Regions from separate parts of the Bradyrhizobium sp. HKCCYLS3013 genome, predicted to be linked through region 2. Evidence: predicted binding sites of a transcription regulator. Region 2 holds the regulator's gene; each other region holds the start of a gene.
What was found. Region 2 encodes HrcA, which represses chaperone genes, less so after heat shock. Its sites were predicted from a motif close to GTTAGCACTCNCNNNNNGNGAGTGCTAAC; they were not measured.
Positions count from the first base shown of each region.

Region 1: a site for HrcA is predicted at 4,798-4,826, ahead of groES (co-chaperone GroES). Genes of this name have one in related genera too.
Region 3: a site for HrcA is predicted at 5,368-5,396, ahead of groES (co-chaperone GroES). Genes of this name have one in related genera too.

Region 1 covers NZ_JBNPTK010000004.1:270,549-277,966, reverse strand. Annotated here, with positions in the region: gene ACQR1F_RS10245 (2OG-Fe(II) oxygenase) at 1-42, shown strand, start outside; gene ACQR1F_RS10240 (RtcB family protein) at 202-1,545, shown strand; gene lepB (signal peptidase I) at 1,704-2,486, shown strand; gene groL (chaperonin GroEL) at 2,652-4,292, opposite strand; gene groES (co-chaperone GroES) at 4,440-4,754, opposite strand; gene ACQR1F_RS10220 (usg protein) at 5,135-5,419, shown strand; gene ACQR1F_RS10215 (cupin domain-containing protein) at 5,553-6,131, shown strand; gene ACQR1F_RS10210 (acyltransferase family protein) at 6,354-7,418, shown strand, end outside.
Region 2 covers NZ_JBNPTK010000006.1:233,114-240,531, reverse strand. Annotated here, with positions in the region: gene ACQR1F_RS13875 (penicillin-binding protein activator) at 148-1,356, shown strand; gene hemW (radical SAM family heme chaperone HemW) at 1,578-2,735, opposite strand; gene rdgB (RdgB/HAM1 family non-canonical purine NTP pyrophosphatase) at 2,722-3,366, opposite strand; gene rph (ribonuclease PH) at 3,363-4,076, opposite strand; gene hrcA (heat-inducible transcriptional repressor HrcA) at 4,251-5,339, shown strand; gene grpE (nucleotide exchange factor GrpE) at 5,470-6,090, shown strand; gene ACQR1F_RS13845 (hypothetical protein) at 6,232-7,167, opposite strand; gene ACQR1F_RS13840 (hypothetical protein) at 7,366-7,418, opposite strand, start outside.
Region 3 covers NZ_JBNPTK010000010.1:50,276-57,693, reverse strand. Annotated here, with positions in the region: gene ACQR1F_RS18815 (helicase HerA-like domain-containing protein) at 1-1,223, shown strand, start outside; gene ACQR1F_RS18810 (M20/M25/M40 family metallo-hydrolase) at 1,382-2,785, shown strand; gene ACQR1F_RS18805 (diguanylate cyclase domain-containing protein) at 2,837-4,048, opposite strand; gene ACQR1F_RS18800 (trypsin-like peptidase domain-containing protein) at 4,194-5,288, opposite strand; gene groES (co-chaperone GroES) at 5,511-5,825, shown strand; gene groL (chaperonin GroEL) at 5,866-7,418, shown strand, end outside.

The DNA of each region.
Region 1 (7,418 bases), on a different contig from region 2:
TACGTGTTGCGAACCGACGTGATGTATCGGCGGACAGCGTAGCCCGCATGAGCGCAAGCGACGTGCGGGTTGATCACTGCTGATCTTGAGACCCCGGATGTTGCTACGCTCATCCGGGCTACAGGCTGCGCATCGTTCCGGCAATGAACGCAGCCGCCGCCCGATGCTACAAACTGACCTGTATGAAATGCGAGACGTGCCATGATCGACGGAAACACCCTGATCGCCTGGGGCTTCAAGCCCGGCCGCTGGTTCAAGCAGGGCTTGGAGACGGCGAATGCGATGCGCGCTGATGGCGCCAACGACGATGCGATCTTCGCGGCACTGCAGGCGCTGCAGCCGGTGGAGACCTTGATGCGCACCAACGGCGTGCCGTTCGCGATGCTGATCGATGCCGACAACGAGCTCGAGCGCGCCAACGTCGCGGCGGTCGCACAGCACATGGATGCCCTGATGCGGGTGCCGACCATCGTGGCCGGCGCCGTGATGCCGGACGCCTGCCCGTCGGGGACGGCGCTCGGCACCATTCCGGTCGGCGGCGTGGTGGCCTGCGAGGACGCGATCCATCCGGGCTTTCACTCCTCCGACATCTGCTGCTCGGTGGCGGTGACCGTGTTCGCGCGCAAGGACGATCCCAAGCGCATCCTCGATGCCGTCAATGCGGTGACCCATTTCGGTCCCGGCGGCCGCGACCGGCTGCATCAGCCGCCCGACGAGGTGATGGCGGGGTTCGAGGCCAACCCCTTCTTGAAGGGGCTGGAGCGCTTCGCGATCGGTCACTTCGCCACGCAGGGCGACGGCAACCACTTCGCTTATGTCGGTCATCTCAAATCGACCGGTCAGGCGGCGCTGGTGACGCATCACGGCTCGCGCGGCTTCGGTGCGCAGCTCTACAAGCGCGGCATGGCGGTGGCGAAGCGGCACACCGCGATCCACGCGCCGAAGGTCCCGGAGCACAGCGCCTGGATCAAGGCGTCGAGCGACGACGGCCGGGCGTATTGGGAGGCGTTGCAGGTGGCGCGGCTGTGGACCAGGGCCAACCACCACGCGATCCATGACCTCGCGGCGGCGAAGCTCGGCAACGCCGTCACGGACCGGTTCTGGAACGAGCACAACTTCGTTTTCCAGAAGGGCGACGGCCTGTTCTATCACGGCAAGGGGGCGACGCCGAACTGGTCCGGCTTCTCGGCCGATGATGACGGACGCACCATCGTGCCGCTCAACATGGCCGAGCCGGTGCTGATCCTGAAGCACCGGGACAACAAGGACGCGCTCGGCTTCGCGCCACATGGCGCCGGGCGCAATCTCGGGCGGAAGGCTTTTCTGCGCGAGAATCGTCCCGAGCTGCCTGATGGCATCGACGCGCGCTTCTATTGCGGCAAGCCCGATCTGTCGGAGCTGCCGCAGGCCTACAAGAACGCCGCGTCGGTGCGGGCGCAGATCGCACGCTACGGGCTCGGCGAGGTGATCGACGAGGTGATCCCTTACGGCTCGATCATGGCCGGCGACTGGGAAGCCGACGCGCCGTGGCGAAAGGGACGGTGAGAGCTACGATCAGGGAGAGGTCGCCCACGGGCGGCCTCTCGTTGACGAATGGGCAGGGGCTGGAGATCATCGGCAGCCGCGTGGCTTCCGGTTCATTTGGTGATTGCGCAGGCTCGGGCCTTCCCTCATCCTCAGGGTGTGAAGAGGGGGAAGACGCGATGACGAGCCTGGAGGTGGGCGCGACCGGGCCGAGGCGCGAGCCGTGGTGGGCGATCGTAGCGATCTTCATCGCGGGCTTCGTGGCTCTTTGCCTGCTGCTGGCTTCGCCGGTGCTGATCCGCACCTTTCTGTTTCAGCCGTTCAACATTCCTTCATCCTCGAACATTCCAACGCTTCTCGTCGGCGATATCTTCTTCGTGTCGAAATATCCCTATGGCTACAGCCGCTTCACTTGGCCGTTGTCATGGCCTTCGTCGCTGCCGCCGTCGGCGCGGATCTGGGGTGCGACGCCTGCGCGCGGCGATGTCGTCGCGTTCTTCCTGCCGAAAGACAATGCGACCGTCTATATCAAGCGCGTCGTCGGACTGCCCGGCGATCGCGTCCAGATGAAGGACGGAGTGCTCTACATCAACGATACGGCCGTCGCGCGCGAGCGGGTCGAGGATCTGACCGGAGAGGCGGCCTGCGGGGGCGATGCGACCGAGCGCGTCAAGCGCTGGCGCGAGACCTTGCCGAATGGCGTGAGCTACGAGACGCTGGATTGCGTCAGCAACGGCTTCTTCGACAACACCAATGTCTTCGTCGTGCCGCCCGGCCGGCTGTTCATGCTCGGCGACAACCGTGACAACTCGACCGACAGCCGCGTGCTGTCCCAGATCGGCTATGTGCCGATCGAGAACGTCATCGGCCGCGCCGCCATGATCTTCTTTTCGGCCGCCGGTGCCGGCAAAGGCAGGCCCGGCCGCATCCGCTTCGAGCGGATCGGGACGATGGTGAGGTAGGCCGGTCGCGGATGTCGTAGCCCGCACGAGCGAAGCGACGAGCGGCACTGCCGACTCTGGTTCTCGAGACCCCGGATATCGCTTCGCTCATGCGGGCTACGCTCTGAGCAAAGAAAAGGGCGCGGCTTTCGCCGCGCCCTTGGTATCTTCGCGAGGAGGCCGGACTTAGAAGTCCATGCCGCCCATGCCGCCGCCCGGAGGCATCGCGGGGCCGCCGGCGTTCTTCTTCGGCAGCTCGGCGACCATCGCCTCGGTGGTGATCAGCAGGCCGGCCACGGACGCTGCGTTCTGGATCGCGGCGCGCACGACCTTGGTCGGATCGATGATGCCCTTGGAGACCATGTTCACGTAGTCGCCCGACTGCGAGTCGAAGCCGTACGCATACTGCTCCTTCTCGAGGATCTTGCCGACGATGACCGAGCCGTCCTCGCCCGCGTTGATGGCGATCTGGCGGGCCGGGGCGGAGAGCGCCTTGCGGACGATCTCGATGCCGGTCTTCTGGTCCTCGTTCTTGGCGCGGACGCCCTTGAGCTGCTCGGAGGCACGGAGCAGGGCGACGCCGCCGCCCGGCAGGATGCCTTCCTCGACAGCCGCGCGGGTCGCATGCATCGCGTCATCCACGCGATCCTTGCGCTCCTTCACCTCGACCTCGGTCGCGCCGCCGACGCGGATCACCGCGACGCCGCCCGCGAGCTTGGCCAGACGCTCCTGCAGCTTCTCACGGTCGTAGTCCGAGGTGGTCTCCTCGATCTGCGCCTTGATCTGCTGAACGCGCGCCTCGATGTCGGCCTTCTTGCCGGCGCCGTTGACGATCGTGGTGTTCTCCTTGTCGATCATCACCTTCTTGGCGCGGCCGAGCATGGAGAGGTTGACGTTCTCGAGCTTGATGCCGAGGTCTTCCGAGATCGCCTGGCCGCCGGTCAGGATCGCGATGTCCTGCAGCATGGCCTTGCGGCGATCGCCGAAGCCCGGCGCCTTGACGGCAGCGACCTTCAGGCCGCCACGCAGACGGTTGACGACGAGCGTGGCCAGAGCCTCGCCCTCGACGTCCTCGGCGACGATGACCAGCGGCTTGCCGGTCTGCACCACGGCCTCGAGCAGCGGCAGCAGCTCGTTCAGCGACGACAGCTTCTTCTCGTTGATGAGAATGTAGGCGTCGTCCATCTCGACGCGCATCTTGTCGGCGTTGGTGACGAAGTAGGGCGAGATGTAGCCGCGATCGAACTGCATGCCCTCGACGACGTCGAGCTCGGTCTCGAGCGACTTGGCTTCCTCGACGGTGATGACACCCTCGTTGCCGACCTTCTTCATGGCGTCGGCGAGGAACTTGCCGATCTCGGAGTCGCCGTTGGCGGAGATGGTGCCGACCTGGGCGATCTCGTCGTTCGACGTGACCTTCTTGGAGTTCTTGACGAGATCGGCGACGACCGCCTCGACCGCGAGGTCGATGCCGCGCTTCAGATCCATCGGGTTCATGCCGGCGGCAACCGCCTTGGCGCCTTCGCGGACGATGGCCTGGGCCAGCACGGTCGCGGTGGTGGTGCCGTCGCCGGCCGCGTCAGCGGACTTCGAGGCGACTTCGCGCACCATCTGCGCGCCCATGTTCTCGAACTTGTCGTCGAGCTCGATCTCCTTGGCGACGGTGACGCCGTCCTTGGTGATGCGCGGCGCGCCGAACGACTTGTCGAGGACGACGTTGCGGCCCTTCGGACCGAGCGTGACCTTCACGGCATTGGCGAGAATGTCCACGCCGCGCAGCATGCGGTCGCGGGCTTCGACGCCGAACTTTACGTCTTTCGCTGACATATTGGGTTTCCCTGGTTTTGATCGAGATCCTCGTCCTGAGGAGCCCGCGCAGCGGGCGTCTCGAAGGACGAGATGAGGAGGTGGTTGGGGCCTCATCCTTCGAGACGCCGGCTCAAGCCGGCTCCTCAGGATGAGGGGCAACGGCGCTTAGGCGGCCTTCTTCTTGGCCGCGGTGTCGGTGAGCACGCCCATGATGTCGCTCTCCTTCATGATGAGCAGCTCCTGGCCGTCGATCTTGACCTCGGTGCCCGACCACTTGCCGAACAGCACGCGGTCACCGACCTGAACGTCGAGCGGGACGAGCTTGCCGCTCTCGTCGCGGGCGCCGGGGCCCACCGCGATCACTTCGCCCTGCGAGGGCTTTTCCTTGGCCGAGTCGGGGATGATGATGCCGCCAGCGGTCTTCTCTTCGGCGTCGATGCGCTTGACCACGACGCGGTCGTGAAGCGGACGGAAAGCCATACAGTCCTCCTAAGGTATTGAAGCGATTGTCAGTTTCTGGAGATTTGGCAGTCGGCGCCGGCGAGTGCCAGCACGCGGGCTGGATTTAGGGGAGAGTTTTATGCCGGGCAAGGCCTTGTAGCAGAAAAATTAGCAGTCGATCGCGGGCTCTGCCAAAGCGTTCCGACAGCGTTAACGGAGGCGGAACGAACCGCGAAACCCCGTATTAGCACCTGGGCTAAGTGGCTGCTAATGCAGCATTTTTCAACATGTCGTTAAACATTTAAGCTTGAGATGGGTTGAGGACATGCGTCACATTTCTAGGCAGTGAGCGCATCGTTGCCGGGTGGCTCCATCCCCGGTCGGCCACACGGACATGCGCTCCAGAAACGGAGGTTGGCATGGTGTCGAGGGTTGAGGTTTCCGAGGACTTTCGGAAACAGGTGCTGGGTTACGGGCTGACGACCGCGCAGATCCTGTATCGGATGCCGGACCATCGCTCGCTGCTGCAGACCTATGTCTGGCAGAACTACGACCTGTTTCCGAAATTCCCTGCGCTGCAGGACTTCCTGGCGTTCTGGGAGGAGAAGATCGAGGGCCCGCTGTACTCGGTCACCGTGGCGCATTCCAAGCTGATCAAGCCCGCCGAGCTGCGCGCCGTCGACGGCGTGTTCGTGCTGCATTGAGCTGACAACCCCGCCATCGGTGTCATTCCGGGCTCGTGCTGCGCACGCCCCGGAATGACGACCTTTGTTGGAGCTCTGCCGAGTCCCCCCAATTGTGATAGCCTCTGACCCGAGGACTCGCAGGGAGAGCGCCATGGCCAAGAAGAGCCGCAGCACCACATCATCATCACGCGCCGCCGCGAAGGCTGCGCCGCGTAAGGTCGCAAAGACAAGGCCGACGGCGAAGACTGCCGCCAAGACAGCCGCCAAGCCAGGCAGGGCGGCTGCACCGTCCGCGCGCAAGGCGCTCGTGAGCAAGGGGCGGCCAGCGCCGGCGCCGCGCCGGCGCAAGCAGAAGGTCGCGATCAGCCATCACCGCGAGGAGGATTTCAGGGCCGACGGCCTGCGCGCCTATGCGCATTATCGCGACCTCGGCATCGCCGACGCGACGCACGGCCTGGCGCGCGCGCATGTCATCCGCATGCTGCCACCGTGCAATCCGCAGGAAGTCTCCAAGCTGCACACCCATGCGATCGACTTCCAGATGGTCTATGTGCTCAAGGGCTGGGTGAAGAGCTACCTCGAAGGCGTCGGCGAGACGCTGATGAAGGAGGGCAGCTGCTGGACCCAGCCGCCGAAGATCCGCCACATGATCCTCGACTATTCCGACGACGTCGAGCTGCTCGAGGTGATCCTGCCGGCCGACTTCAAAACCGTCGAACTGTCGACGTAAAGCCGACAGAAATGGATGGAAACATCCGCGACGCGGTGGACGGCGGTCCCATCGCGCGTGTGTGTTGACATCCGGTCTCGCGTCATTGGGACGGATGGGCCGGCGACGAATCCGTCAGACGTGTTCGTCGCGGGCTTGCGTAAAGGCGTACCCGTCCCGTTGCCGCGCTTCGTCGTCCAGTTCGCTCCGACCATTGCGTGCGCGCCTCGCACGCGTGCATCGATGCAGCCTCGCATCGCCAACGCGGGCGCCGGCTCGGCTTCAGGTGCAGGCCATCGCGAGGACATCGACTGGCTGCGCGCCATTGCGGTGCTCTCCGTCGTCGCATTCCATTTCGAGGCGCCGGCGATCTTCGGTGGCTTCGTCGGCGTCGACATCTTCTTCGTCATCTCAGGATACCTGATCACCGGCATCATCGCGGCAGAGATGGCGCAGGGCCGCTTCTCGTTCGCACAATTCTACGAGCGGAGGGTGCGGCGGCTGCTGCCGGCGCTCTACGCCATGGTGGCGTTCGCGGCGCTCCCGGCGTCGCAGGACATGCTGGGCTCCGAGCGCGCCGAGTTCCTCCGTTCCGCGGCCGCCGTCGTCACCTTCACCTCGAACATCTTCTTCTGGCTGCAGTCCGGCTATTTTGACCACGCGGCGGTCGAGAAGCCGCTGCTGCATACCTGGTCGCTGGCGGTCGAAGAGCAGTTCTATCTGGTGCTGCCCGTGGTGGTCTGGGCCGTGCTGCGGCTGGCGCGCGGCCACAGGCTCGCGCTGCCGGTCACTCTCGCGCTGCTTGCCACAGGCTCGTTCGCGCTCGGCCTGATGCTGATGCGCGGCGGCGCGTCCGCGAGCGCGTTCTTCCTCAGCCCGCCGCGCGCCTGGGAATTCCTGCTCGGCAGCCTGGTCGCGATATCCGGCCTTCCCGCGCCGCGGCCGGGTCTCGTTCAGCGCGGCGCCCGCGCGCTGTCGCTGCTGCTGATGGCGGTGCCGATCCTGGCGCTGCGCCCCGGACCGGGCTTCCCCGGCGTCGACGCGCTGGCGCCATGCCTCGGCGCGGCGCTGTTCCTGTGGAGCGGCGCCGGCGTGGCCAATGTGCCGCGCAGCCCGCTGTCGCCGCTCGGCGTGGCGGCGTTCTTCGGCCGCATCTCCTATTCGCTGTATCTCTGGCACTGGCCGCTGTTCGCCTTCGCGCGCTTCGCCAAGCCCGGTCTCGCGCTCGACGGCTGGGAGCGGGCGGCCCTGTTCGTCCTCACGGTCGCGGTCGCCACGCTGTCCTGGCGCTTCATCGAGCAGCCGTTC
Region 2 (7,418 bases):
TGCAAAACGTCGAATTGATCGGCGGTGTGGCGCTGACAGCCTTTTGTTTTGCTTAACTATTCGTCGACAATATGAGTGAATCGGCACGGCCTTGCGGACGTGCGTTTGGGGAACTTCTGGCCGGTCTCGGCCGAACGAAGAGATGCCATGGTGGGCCCGCGTCATCCCAACTCTCTCGGTCCGGGACCCCATGGGGTCGCCCGGCGAACGGCGCTGGGCCTGATCGTCGGCGCGCCGCTGCTGTCGGCGTGCTCCAACGTGCAGCAGGGCTTCAATCCGTTCGAGCAGCCGACGGCGCCGGCCGGACCGCCGCAGCAGCCGGCGGTGGCCGGCAACGGCCAGGTCAAGGTCGGGCTGATTCTGCCGCTGTCGGCGTCGGGCAATGCCGGCGTCGCCGCGCAATCGATGAAGAACGCGGCCGAGATGGCGCTGGCCGAGTTTCAGAACCCCAACATCCAGCTCCTGATCAAGGATGACGCCGGCAGCCCGCAAGGCGCGCAGCAGGGCGCGCAACAGGCCTGCGACGAAGGCGCCGAGATCATCCTCGGCCCGCTGTTCGCCGGCTCGGTGCCGGCGACGGCCCAGGTGGCGCGCACGCGCAACATCTCGGTCATCGCCTTCTCGACGGATTCGAGCGTGGCGGGGCGCGGCGTCTATCTGCTCAGCTTCCTGCCGGAGTCCGATGCGAGCCGCATCGTCGAATATTCCGCCAGCGTCGGCAAACGCTCGTTCGCGGCGCTGCTGCCCGACAATGCCTATGGCACCGTCGTCGAGGGGGCGTTCAAGACTGCGGTCAGCCGCCGCGGCGGACGCATCGTGGCATTCGAGAAATATTCCGGCGACCGCACCGGGCCGGCGCGCACGGTGGCGCAGGCGCTCGGCGGCGCCGATGCGCTGCTGCTGGCCGACGACGGCGAATCGGTCGCGGCGACGGCCGATGCGCTGACCGCTGCCGGCGCCAATCTGCGCAACATCCAGCTGCTCGGCACCGGGCTGTGGGACAATCCGCGCGTCTATGCCAGCGCCAGCCTGCAGGGCGGCCTCTATGCCGCGCCGGATCCGTCCGGCTTCCGCGCTTTCGCCGGACGCTACCGGACGCGATTCGGCGGCGATCCCGTACGCACCGCGACCCTCGCCTATGATGCGGTGGCGCTCGTGGCCGCGCTGGCGCGCACCCAGGGCAACCAGCGTTTCGCGCCCGATGTCCTGACCAATGCCTCCGGCTTCGCCGGCATCGACGGCCTGTTCCGGTTCCGCAGCGACGGCACCAATGAGCGCGGGCTTGCCGTGATGCGTGTCGGTTCGGGGGGCGGACAGGCTGTCGCCGGCGCACCGAAGAGTTTCAGCGCGACTTAGATCGTCCAGCGCGGCTTGTTCGGCGGGTCAGAGCGGTCGCCGCGATGTCGCGCCTTATAGAAGGCTGCTTCCCCTCACCCTGAGGAGCCCGCCGAAGGCGCGCGTCTCGAAGGGCGAGGCCCCGGCACGGGCCTCATGGTTCGAGCGCCTGCGGCGCTCCTCACCACGAGGGTTAGCGCCGAAACCGCCGCTGCATCACGCGCAGCATCCTCATGCAAAGCTCAGGCGGCGAGGTCGGCGACGACCGCGTCGAGCACCGGAAAGCCGTCCTGGGTCACGCGCAGCCGCCCGTCCGGATCGACCGCGATGGCGCCCTCCTCGCGCAGCAGCGCGATGCGGCGCGGATCGAGCGCGCGGCCGGAGATCCTCGCGTAGCGCTGCGGGTCGATGCCCTCGGCCAGTCGCAGCCCCATCAGCAGGAATTCGTCGGCGCGCTCCTCGCGATTGAGCTCGTCGTCGGTCATCACACCGTGACCGTTGGACTCGACCCGCATCAGCCAAGCCTCGGGCCGCTTGTCGGTTGCGGTCGCGTGTCTGATGCCGGCGATGTCGAGACGGCCATGGGCGCCGGGACCGATGCCGGCATATTCCTGGCCACGCCAATAGAGCAGGTTGTGCCGGCACTCCGCGCCCGGGCGGGCATGATTGGAGATCTCGTAGGCCGGCAGTCCGTGACGGCCACAGATCTCCTGCGTGACGTCGTACAAGGTGCGCGCCAAGCCTTCATCCGGCGTCTTCAGCTTGCCCGCGGCATGCAGGCCGAAGAATGGCGTGCCTTCCTCGATGGTCAGTTGATACAGCGACAAATGCTCGGCTGCCTCGCCGATCGCGCGCGTCAGCTCCTCGGTCCACATCGCCGGCGTCTGGTCGGGCCGGGCGTAGATCAGATCGAATGAATAACGGTCGAACGCATGGCGCGCGATCGCGACTGCCTTCATCGCCTCTTCGGCGGTGTGCAGGCGTCCCAGCATTTTCAGCGAGGCATCGTCCATCGCCTGGACGCCGAGCGAGACGCGGTTGACGCCGGCAGTGCGGTAGCCGGCAAAGCGCGTCGCCTCGACGCTGGTCGGATTGGCTTCCAGCGACACCTCGACGTCAGCGGCGACATGCCAGTGCCGGCCGATCGCGTCGAGAATCGCGCCGACTGTCTGCGGCTGCATCAGCGACGGCGTGCCGCCGCCGAGAAAGATCGAGCTGACGGTGCGCGGCCCAATGCGGGCGGCGGTGGTCGCGATCTCCTGGGCGAAGGCGCGGGCGTAGCGCTCCTGGTCGATGGCCGCATGCCGGACATGGCTGTTGAAGTCGCAATACGGACATTTCGACAGGCAGAACGGCCAGTGCACATAGACGCCGAACGCTTCGCTGTCAGCGCTGGTCAAGGCAGATCTCCGCGAGCTTCACGAAGGCGCGCGCCCGGTGCGACAGGCCGAGGCCGAGCGGCGGCAGGCCGTGCTTCTCGATGCTGGTCATCTCGCCGAACGTGCGATCGTGCCCTTCTGGCAGGAACATCGGGTCGTAGCCGAAGCCGGCCGTGCCGCGCGGCGGCCAGACCAGCGTGCCGTCGACCCGCGCCTCGACCTCCTCGACATGGCCGTCCGGCCATGCCACGCACAGCGCCGAAACGAAATGAGCGCCGCGCTGGTCGGCACCCGCGGCGCCGCGCTCCTGCAGCAGGCGCTCGATCCGCGTCATCGCGCCGGTGAAATCCTTGTCCGGTCCGGCCCAGCGCGCCGAATAGATCCCCGGCGCACCGTCGAGGGCGTGAACCACGATGCCGGAATCGTCGGCAAAGGCCGGAAGCTGCGCGGCCTTGGCCGCGGCGACCGCCTTGATGCGGGCGTTGGCCTGGAAGGTCTCGCCGGTCTCGTCCGGCTCGCCCAGGCCGAGATCGCCGGCCGACACCGCCTCGACGCCATGGGGGGCGAGCAGCTCGCGCATCTCGGCAAGCTTGCCGGGATTGTGGGTCGCGATGACGATGCGACCGGTGAGCCTGCGGTGCGGACCGTTCACGCGACCGCCATCTTCTGCAGGTCGACCAGCCGCGCGACGCCCTTGCGGGCGAGCGCCATCAGCGCCAGGAACTCGGCCTCGGTGAACGGCGTCTTCTCCGCCGTGCCCTGCACCTCGATGATGCGGCCGTCGCCGGTCATGACGAAATTGGCATCGGTCTCCGCCTCGGAATCCTCAGCGTAGTCGAGATCGAGCACCGGCGTGCCGTTGTAGATACCGCAGGAGATCGCGGCGACGTTGGCGCGCAGCACCTCGGTCTTGATCATGTTGCGCGACTTCATCCACTTGATGCAGTCGGCCAGCGCGACCCAGGCGCCGGTGATCGACGCCGTGCGCGTGCCGCCATCGGCCTGCAGCACGTCGCAGTCCACCGTGATCTGGCGCTCGCCGAGCGCTTCCAGGTCGATCGCGGTGCGCAGCGAGCGGCCGATCAGGCGCTGGATCTCGACCGTGCGGCCGGTCTGCTTGCCGGCGGAGGCCTCGCGCCGGGTTCGCTCCAACGTGGCGCGTGGCAGCATGCCGTATTCGGCGGTGATCCAGCCGCGTCCCTGGCCCTTGAGCCAGGGCGGCAGCCGGTCCTCGAGCGTGGCGGTGACCAGCACATGGGTGTCGCCGAACTTCACCAGGCAGGAGCCCTCGGCGTATTTGACGACGCCGCGTTCCAGGCTCACGGCCCGCAGTTCATCCGGTGCACGGCGGCTCGGCCGCATGATTCTCTCCGTGAAAGAGGCGAAAGAGGGTGTTTGACGGCCTTGTAGGAGCCGCGACCGGCAGCGGCAAGGGTTTATCAAGGGCCCGTCGCTCCCGGAGCCCCCTCCTCATGACCGGCTTGCCACCGAGCCGCCGCATGGACACATTATAGGCAGCTGGGAGGAGTGCATCTGGTGGCCCACCACGATCCGATCAACCTGATGACACCGCCGGCCGGTCTGGCGCAGCTGAACGAGCGCTCGCGCGAGATCTTCCGGCAGATCGTCGAAAGCTATCTGGCGACCGGCGAGCCGGTCGGCTCGCGCAACATTTCGCGGCTGATCGCGGTTCCGCTGTCGCCGGCCTCTGTACGCAACGTCATGGCCGATCTCGAGCAGCTCGGCCTGATCTACGCGCCGCACACCTCGGCCGGCCGGCTGCCCACCGAAGCCGGCCTGCGCTTCTTCGTCGACGCCCTGATGCAGGTTGGCGACATGACGGAGGCCGAGCGGCAGTCGATCCAGAGCCAGCTCGCGGCCGTCGGCCGGGCGCAATCGGTCGAGGCGGCGCTGGATGAAGCGCTGACCCGGCTGTCGGGTCTGACCCGTGCCGCCGCCGTGGTTCTGACCGCCAAATCCAACACCCGGCTGAAGCACATCGAGTTCGTCAGGCTCGAGCCCGAGCGCGCGCTCGTCGTTCTGGTCGGCGAGGAAGGACAGGTCGAGAACCGGGTCCTGACCCTGCCGCCGGGCGTGCCGTCCTCGGCATTGACCGAGGCGTCCAATTTCCTCAACGCCCGGATCAGAGGGCGGACGCTGGCGGAAGCGCGGCTCGAACTCGAGACCGCGCTGGCGCACGACCGTGCCGAGCTCGACCAGCTGACGCAGAAGGTGATCGCCGCCGGCGTCGCGAGCTGGTCCGGCGGCGACAGCGACGAGCGGCAGCTCATCGTGCGCGGCCACGCCAACCTGCTCGAGGACCTGCATGCGCTCGAAGATCTCGAGCGTGTCCGGCGGCTGTTCGACGATCTCGAAACCAAGCGCGGCGTCGTCGATCTGCTCGGGCGCGCGGAGAGCGCGGAAGGTGTCCGCATCTTCATCGGCTCGGAGAACAAGCTGTTCTCGCTGTCGGGCTCGTCGACGATCGTGTCGCCCTATTCCGACGCCACGGGTCGCATCGTCGGCGTGCTCGGCGTCATCGGTCCGACCCGGCTCAACTATGCCCGGGTGATTCCGACGGTCGATTATGCCGCGCGCCTGGTCAGCCGGCTGCTGGGTGGCTGATGCGTGAGATGGTTAATCCGCGGACGGCGTCTCCGGCGGGCCGGTCAGGCTGCGCTTGATTTTCGACGCCCAAAGCACGATATCCCGCCCCATATCCCCAAACCCGTCAGCCGAACTTGCGAGTCTGTCCATGACCGATCCCGACCTGCATAAGAATGATCCGGAAAACCCGGCGCAGGCCAGCGAACCCGTCGTCTCCAAGCCCTACATCATGCCCGATGATCCCGAGGCCGGCTCGGCAGAGGCCCTTGCCAAGGAGGCGGCCGACGCGCGCGACAAGATGCTGCGCACGCTGGCGGAGATGGAGAATCTGCGCAAGCGGACCGCCCGCGAGGTCGCCGATGCGCGGATGTACGGCATCACCGGCTTCGCACGCGACGTGCTCGACATCGCCGACAATCTGCAGCGCGCGCTCGATGCAGTGCCGGCCGAGACGCGCGACAATGCCGATGCGGGCCTGAAGTCGCTGATCGAGGGCGTCGAGCTCACCGAGCGCTCGCTGCTCAACACGCTGGAGAAGAACGGCGTCAAGAAGTTCGATCCGACGGGACAGAAGTTCGACCCCAACTTCCAGCAGGCGATGTACGAAGTCCCGGATCCGTCGGTGCCGTCCGGCACGGTGGTGCAGGTCGTGCAGGCCGGCTACATGATCGGCGAGCGCGTGCTGCGCCCCGCCCTGGTCGGCGTGTCCAAGGGCGGCGCGAAGGCGGCGCCCGCGGCGAGCAACGATCAGTCGAACAGCGCCGCCTGACGGCGAGCACCGGCACGCGTTCTGCGGCCTGTTGTCGAACGAAGAAGAAGCCACGGGCCGCAAGCCCGTGGCTTCTTGTTTCCCGCAGCGAATTTGCAGCTCGTATTGCGGCAAGCAGTCGGCGTCCGGATGCCGAGCTGCTCAGCCTCTTGGCTGGATGCCGTCGCGCACGGCGCGGAAGCGCGGGAAGGCTGCCGACCACTGGTCGCGCGGCGCGCTGCCGATGATCCGCAACGTGTTCGGCCCGCCGAAGCGCAGCCACTGCACCACCGTCACCGGCGTATTGTCCTTGCCGCTGGTGGCGTCGATCCGGGTCTCATAGGCCGGCTGGCCGTCGATGCGGATCGGCTCGGACATCGTGATGCGCGCTTCGCGGACGCCCGGAATGGTGGTGGCCGCCTGTTGCGCCACACGCGCGCGGTCGCCCGCCTCCGGGGCCACGCCGGCCACCAGCCCGATCACCACGAAGGGCGCGGCCTCGAAGCCCTTGTCCTCCTCGCCATCCGCCAGGATCAGGGCGCCCGGCCCGAGCGTGCGGATGGTCTTGAACCCGGAGAGGTCGGTGACCTTGAACGGCATCATCGCGAGCTGCTCGTCGACCGGAACGTCCTTGCGGACGACGGCGGAGGCGAACATCTGGCGCACGGCATCGTCGGTGTAGATCCGGCTCGCGGTCTCCGGGATCTGCACGGCCACGTAGCCGGAGAAGCCGTTGCCGGGCAGGATCATCGAGTAGCGCCGCACCGGCGTGTTGCCATCGCGGCCGTTCTCGACGGTATAGTAGGCGGTGCCGGCGGCGGTCTCGATGCTCTCCGGCTTGACGCTGCCGGTCCCGGCGGGATTGGCGGTAAACGCGTTCTTCACCTCGCCATAGGCGGCGGCGGGCAGTTCGGTCAGCAGCACCTTCACGCTCTGGTCCTCGGTTTCGAAGCCGGAGAACGTCTTGGCCTTGGCGAGCCCGACCAGCGGCGCGAGCCCGATGCGGACGCCGGGCGGAAATACGGCGTCAGTGGCCAATGCGGGGTGCAGCAGCGAGATCAGCAGGGTGGCCGCGGTGAAGAGTCGAACGATCATCATCAAACATTGCCTCGTTGACCGGGGCCGCGCGCCGAGGCGGTCGGGGGTCCTCGCCAGCGTGGTCTTCGGCGGGCACGCTTTTAGCGGCTTTGCGCCCCCCGCAACAGGCCGGGCGCGCGGTTTTGATCGCCTGCGGCGGTCGGCGCGCTCCGGCGGGGCACATTTTGCCTCAAAAGGCGGATTCAGGATGGTGCAGCGCTAGCCGCGCTTCAGGATTTCGACGCCGTCGACGGTCTGTACCAGCACATAGG
Region 3 (7,418 bases), on a different contig from region 2:
CGCGGATGCTCGACCTGAACGATGTCCAGGAAGGTGTGCTTAACGTCGCGTTCCGCGTGGCCGACGAGAACGGCCTCGCCCTGATCGACATGAAGGATCTGCGCGCGCTGCTCGACGCCATCATTCCGGAAGCCAAGAAGGGCGCGGATGCGGACGCCGACCCTCTGGCGCCGATCCGGAAGGCGGCGCAGTCGTTCGGCAATGTCACGCGCGCGACCGTCGGCACGATCCAGCGGCAGTTGCTCGTGCTCGAGAACCAGGGCGGCACGAAGTTCTTCGGCGAACCGGCGCTGGCGCTCACCGACTTCATGAAGACCGACCGCGACGGCCGCGGCATGATCAACATCCTCGTCGCCGACAGGCTGCTGGAGAGCCCGCGACTCTACGCGACGTTCCTGCTCTGGATGCTGTCCGAGCTGTTCGAGGAACTGCCGGAGGTCGGCGACGTCGCCAAGCCGAAGCTGGTCTTCTTTTTCGACGAGGCGCATCTGTTGTTCAATGATGCGCCGAAGGCGCTGATGGACAAGATCGAGCAGGTGGTGCGGCTGATCCGGTCGAAGGGTGTCGGCGTCTACTTCGTCACGCAGAATCCGCTCGATGTTCCGGACCGGGTGCTCGGGCAATTGGGCAATCGCGTGCAGCACGCGCTGCGCGCCTTCACGCCGCGCGACCAGAAGGCGGTGGCCGCCGCCGCCGACACTTTCCGTCCCAACCCCAAGCTCGATACCGCGAAGGTGATCACGGAACTCGGCAAGGGCGAGGCGCTGGTGTCGTTCCTGGAGGGCAACGGCACACCGGCGATGGTGGAGCGCGTCCTGATCCGGCCGCCCTCGGCGCGGATCGGACCCGTGACGCCGGAGGAACGCAAGGCGGTCATCGCCGCGAGCCCGGTCAAGGGCAAATACGACACCGCGATCGACGCCGAGTCCGCCTACGAGCTGCTGCAGAAGCGGATCGCGGGAAACGCCGTGACGACGGCAGCCTCCTCCGGCGGCGTGCTCGGCAAGATCGGCGACATCGCCGCGACGATCTTCGGCACCAACGTCAAGCGCGGCCAGCTCTCGACCACGCAGGTGATCGCGCGCAACGTCGCCCGCTCGGTCTCCGACAAGGTGGTGGGCGGGATCGCGGCCGATCTCGGCAAGCAGGTCGGTGGCTCCTTGGGCAGTTCGATCGGCCGATCCCTCGTGCGTGGCGCGCTCGGTGGACTGCTGCGGCGTTGAGATGATGTCGTGTTTCCGGTCGGCGTGATGGCCTTGCCATGTCATCGGCCGACTTGGGACGCAGGCGGCATTCACTGCCTTTGCATGAGGCTGGCCCGGACCGCGCAACGGAGCTACAAGCGGGCCAATAGCCGTTACATGCGAAGGATCCGGTGGCCATGGCCAATGCGCAGCTTCAATCCGTTCTCGATCACATCGATGCCGATTTCGACAACAGCCTGGAACGGCTGTTTGCGCTGATCCGCATCAAGTCGATCTCGGCCGATCCGGCCTTTGCTGACGATTGCAGGGTGGCGGCCGACCACCTCGCCAAGGATCTTGCGACGCTCGGCTTTGCGACCGAGGTGCGCCCGACCGCTGGCCATCCGGCCGTGGTCGGCAAGAGCAACGGTCATGGCGCCGCCAAGCCGCATGTCCTGTTCTATGGTCATTACGACGTGCAGCCGGTCGATCCGCTCGAATTGTGGCACCGGCCGCCGTTCGAGCCTGTGGTCGCCGATCACGCCGACGGCCGCAAGATCATCGTCGCGCGCGGCGCCGAGGACGACAAGGGCCAACTGATGACCTTCGTCGAGGCCTGTCGCGCCTGGAAGAAGGTGACGGGCGCGCTGCCGCTCGACATCACCATGCTGATCGAAGGCGAGGAGGAGGTCGGCTCCAAGAACTTCGTGCCGTTCCTCGAGGCCAACAAGGACGAGTTCAAGGCCGATTTCGCGCTGGTCTGCGACACCGGCATGTGGGACCCGAACACGCCGGCGATCACCACCTCGTTGCGCGGCCTGCTCTATGAGGAGATCAAGATCAAGGCCGCCAATCGCGACCTGCATTCCGGCGTGTTCGGCGGCGGCGCGCGCAATCCGATCCGCGTGCTGACCGAAGTGCTTGGCGGCCTGTTCGACGCCGACGGCCGCATCACCATTCCCGGCTTCTATGATGGCGTGAAGGACGTTCCGCCTGAGGTGCTGGAGCAGTGGAAGAAGCTGAACCTGACGCCCGAGAGCTTTCTCAAGCCGATCGGCCTGTCGATTCCCGCCGGCGAGAAGGATCGTCTGCTGATCGAGCAGATCTCGTCGCGACCGACCTGCGACATCAACGGCATCTGGGGCGGCTATATCGGCGAGGGCTCCAAGACCGTGATCCCGTCGCTGGCGCATGCGAAGGTCTCGTTCCGCCTCGTCGAGGGCCAGGACCCGCTGAAGATCCGCAAGGCGTTCCGCGACTACGTCTCGGCGCGCATTCCCGGCGACTGCTCGGTCGAGTTCGGCGATCATTCGGCGGGCGCTGCGATCGCGCTCGACTGGACCATGAAGCCGCTGGCGGCTGCCAAGCAGGCGCTGACCGAGGAGTGGGGCAAGGAGACCATCCTGATGGGCTCGGGCGCCTCGATCCCGATCGTCACCGATTTCAAGAAGACGCTCGGTCTCGATTCACTGCTGGTCGGCTTCGGCCTCGACGACGACAACATTCATTCGCCGAATGAGAAATACGACCTGAAGAGCTACCACAAGGGCATCCGCTCCTGGGCCCGCATCCTCGCCGCGCTCGCGGAGATGCCACGGTAGCCAGGCGCTCATCCGGGCTGCGATGCGCTGGTCGTTTGCACCAGGCGCAACTCACGCAGCGCTGGCGACCGAGCTCGCGGTCGGGTCGCTGCCGGCGATCTTGCGCAGCGCTGCGAGATTGGCCTCGGCGGAGGCCAGCCGCCAGCAGGATTTGCCGCTCGACTTCGCTTCATACAATGCGGCGTCCGCCGCGAACAGCAGGGCTTCCGGATCGGTGCCGTGCTCGGGCGCGACGGCGATGCCGATGCTGATGCCGATCTGGACATGCGCGCCGCCCGGCAAGGCCATCGGCGCGGTCATCACCTCGATGATGCGCTCGCCGAGCGCCAGCGCGTGGTCGACCGCAGGATCGCCGGCGAGCACGACGAACTCGTCGCCGCCGATCCGGGCGATGACGTCGTCGGAAGAGGCGGTCTGCCGCAGCATCCGGCCGACGATCTTCAGCAGCTCGTCGCCTGCGGCGTGACCGAAGGTGTCGTTGACCGGCTTGAAGCCATCGAGGTCGAGATACAGGACAGCAAGGCTGCGATCGCCGCTGGCGTCGAGCCTGCTCTGCAGCGCGTCGATCAGGCCGGCGCGATTGGACAGTCCCGTGAGCGGATCGAGCCGCGCCCGCTCGTCGCTCTCGCGTTTGGCCTGCATCACCGCCACCAGCATCCTGTTGAGCCGGAACGCCGCGCCGGTCATGGCGAGGAAGTAGACCGGCATCTGCAGATACATCGCGAACAACAGCGGCTCATGCGACGTCGCGACGCCGGGGATCACGGGGCCGATGCTGAACAGGATCATCGTGCCGACGAGGCGCGGCGCGCTGAAATTGCGAAAGCAGATGCCGCCGACCATGGCGGCCGATGAGATGCAGGTCAGTGACGCGGCCACCCAGTCGCCGGACGCGAGGCTGATGCCGACGCCAAAGCCGACGCTGGCGCTCCAGGCGACCGACAGCAGGATGTGGATGTCGGTCGGCGTCGCCAGCCGCTCGCGCGCGCGGCGGTAGGCGATCATCATCACGACCAGACGCGACAGGCAGACCGCGACTTCGAGCACGAACCAGGTGATGAAGAGCGGGCTCGGCGTGCGCAGCGCAAGCGCTCCTGCAACGGCGACGGTGTTGATGGCGCCCCCGGCGAACACCGACCAGCAGCCGTAGAGCTCGCCGGTCAATGCGCCGCGGATATCTGATGACACCGGATATCCCGGGTCGGCCAGCCAGCGCGTCACGCGCCAGCGTGGCAAACTGAACGACAAACCATCACCCCGCATTTCAATACCTCCGCGGGGTTGCAATAAGCGCGACGGCACTTAACAGGCATTTAGAGAGGTATCGGCGTCTCGCTGCATGCTTGATGCACGGTAAAAATTTACTCCACGTGGTATGCGCAGCTCACAGCGTACTGAAGTTGAATTCTCAGCCCGAAGTCCGCGCACGCGCACGTTCTTCGGCGACTGGCGCGACCTCCACCGTCGCATTGCCGAGCGCGCGGTCGCGCTCGAACACGAGGCGGACGCGCTGCCCGACCGGTGTGAGGCCGATCAGGTTGCGCACCTGCGTGGCGCTGCGCACCGGCATGTCGTTCGCCTTCACGATGATGTCGCCCTTGCGCAATCCAGCGCGTTCGGCCGGCGAGCCCACGGTGACGTCGGCGACGCGCGCGCCTTGAATGCGGCCGTCGGCCGGCGCGTCGAGGTCGAGCAGGGTCACGCCGATGCGTCCGCGATCAACCCGGCCGTTGGCGACGAGCTGCTCCATCACCCGCCGCGCCATGTTGATCGGGACGGCGAAGCCGATGCCGACATTGCCGCCGCCCGGCGAGATGATCGCGGTGTTGATGCCGACCAGCTCGCCGCGCAGATTGATCAGCGCGCCGCCGGAATTGCCGGGATTGATCGCCGCGTCGGTCTGGATGAAATCCTCGTAGCCCTGCTTGCCCAGGCCCGTGCGTCCGAGCGCGCTGACGAGGCCCGAGGTGACGGTCTGGCCGAGACCGAACGGGTTGCCGACGGCGATCACGAAGTCGCCGACCTCGAGCGCGTCACTGTCGCCAAGCGAGATCGCCTTGAGGTCGATGGGGTCCCTGATCTGCAGCAGCGCGATATCGGTGGCGGGATCGCGCCCGACCAGGCGGGCGGCGAATTTGCGGCCATCCTTGGTGCGGATCTGCGCCGTCGTGACGTGCTCGACGACGTGATTGGCCGTCATCACGTAGCCGCGCTGCGCATCGACGATGACGCCGGAGCCGGTGGCGCTGATCTGCTTCTCGACCTGCTTCGGCACGTCGAAAAACTCGCGAAACAGCGGGTCCTGATAGAGCGGATTGTCCTGGCGGACCTTGCCCTCGACCGAGATGTTGACGACGGCCGGCGTCACCTCCTTGACCAGCGGCGCGAGCGTCGGCACCCGGCCGAGCTTGAGATCGGGAATTTGGGCCAAGGCAGGCCCGGTCATCAGGCAAAGCAGGATGGCAGGCGCCAGGACGGCCCGGAGAGAAGGCGGAAGCTGCATCGTGATCCCCAACAAGCGCGATCAGGATTTTTTGGCGACGACAGAGCTGGGAAGGCGGCCGGCCCGGTTCAAGAGCCGGGCTGGCAATCGTTCCCCGAGAGTGCCAAAAAATTTGCGTGACCCTCTTGAACGAAAAGTTCGGCTTTCCTAGGTCGTTGCTCGCCCGGGGGCCTGATGGGACCCGAGGCTTATGACATCGCTGATCTGTAAAGGAGGATGTGCATGCATTTCCGTCCATTGCACGACCGCGTGCTCGTGCGCCGCATCGATGCCGAGGAGAAGACCAAGGGCGGCATCATCATTCCCGACACCGCGAAGGAGAAGCCGCAGGAGGGCGAGATCGTTGCCGCGGGTCCGGGGGCGCGGAACGAGCAGGGGCAGCAGGTCGCCCTCGGCGTCAAGCCGGGAGACCGCGTGTTGTTCGCGAAGTGGTCGGGCACCGAGGTCAAGATCGACGGCAAGGATCTCCTGATCATGAAGGAGAGCGACCTGCTCGGCATCATCGACGCGCCCGCCGCGGCGAAGAAGGCCGCCTGATCCCCAACTGACAGTCATCGAAGGAAAGGAGACGACGAACATGGCTGCCAAGGACGTGAAGTTTTCCACCGACGCGCGCGACCGCATGCTGCGCGGCGTCGACATCCTCGCCAATGCCGTGAAGGTCACGCTCGGCCCCAAGGGCCGCAATGTCGTGATCGAGAAATCGTTCGGCGCGCCGCGCATCACCAAGGACGGCGTCACGGTCGCCAAGGAGATCGAGCTGGAGGACAAGTTCGAGAACATGGGCGCGCAGATGGTGCGCGAGGTGGCCTCGAAGACCGCCGATCTCGCCGGCGACGGCACCACGACCGCCACCGTGCTCGCCCAGGCCATCGTGAAGGAGGGCGCCAAGTCGGTGGCCGCCGGCATGAACCCGATGGATCTCAAGCGCGGCATTGATCTCGCCGTCGACGCGATCGTCGCGGACCTCAAGGCGCACGCCAGGAAGATCACCAGCAACGACGAGATCGCCCAGGTCGGCACCATCTCGGCCAATGGCGACAATGAGATCGGGCGTTTCCTCGCCGAGGCCATGCAGAAGGTCGGCAACGAGGGCGTGATCACGGTCGAGGAGGCCAAGAGCCTCGATACCGAGCTGGAAGTGGTCGAGGGCATGCAGTTCGACCGCGGCTATGTCTCGCCGTACTTCGTCACCAACTCCGAGAAGATGCGGGTCGAGCTCGAGGATCCCTACATCCTGATCCACGAGAAGAAGCTGTCGGGCTTGCAGACCATGCTGCCGCTGCTCGAGGCCGTGGTGCAGTCGGGCAAGCCGCTGCTGATCGTGGCTGAAGACGTCGAGGGCGAGGCGCTGGCGACCCTGGTCGTCAACAAGCTGCGTGGCGGCCTGAAGATCGCGGCCGTCAAGGCGCCGGGCTTCGGCGATCGCCGCAAGGCCATGCTTGAGGACATCGCGATCCTCACCGGTGGCACGACGATCTCGGAGGATCTCGGCATCAAGCTGGAGAACGTGACCTTGTCGATGCTCGGCCGCGCCAAGAAGGTCGTGATCGACAAGGAGAACACCACGATCGTCGACGGCGCCGGCGCCAGGAAGGACATCGAGGCCCGCGCGCAGCAGATCAAGCTGCAGATCGAGGAGACCACCTCCGACTACGATCGCGAGAAGCTGCAGGAGCGGCTGGCCAAGCTCGCCGGCGGCGTCGCGGTGATCCGGGTCGGCGGCGCCACCGAGGTCGAGGTCAAGGAGCGCAAGGACCGCGTCGACGATGCGCTGCACGCCACCCGCGCCGCGGTGGAGGAGGGCATCCTGCCCGGCGGCGGCGTGGCGCTGCTGCGCGCCACCAAGGTGCTCGACGGCGTCAAGACCGCCAATGCCGACCAGAAGGCCGGCGTCGACATCGTCCGCCGCGCCATCCAGGTGCCGGTGCGGCAGATCGTGCAGAACGCCGGGGAGGACGGCTCGCTGGTGGTCGGCAAGCTCCTGGAGAAGGATGCCTATGGTTGGGGCTTCAACGCCGCGACCGGCGAGTACCAGGATCTGGTGCAGGCCGGCGTGATCGACCCGGCCAAGGTGGTCCGTACCGCGTTGCAGGACGCGGCCTCGGTCGCCTCGCTGCTGATCACCAC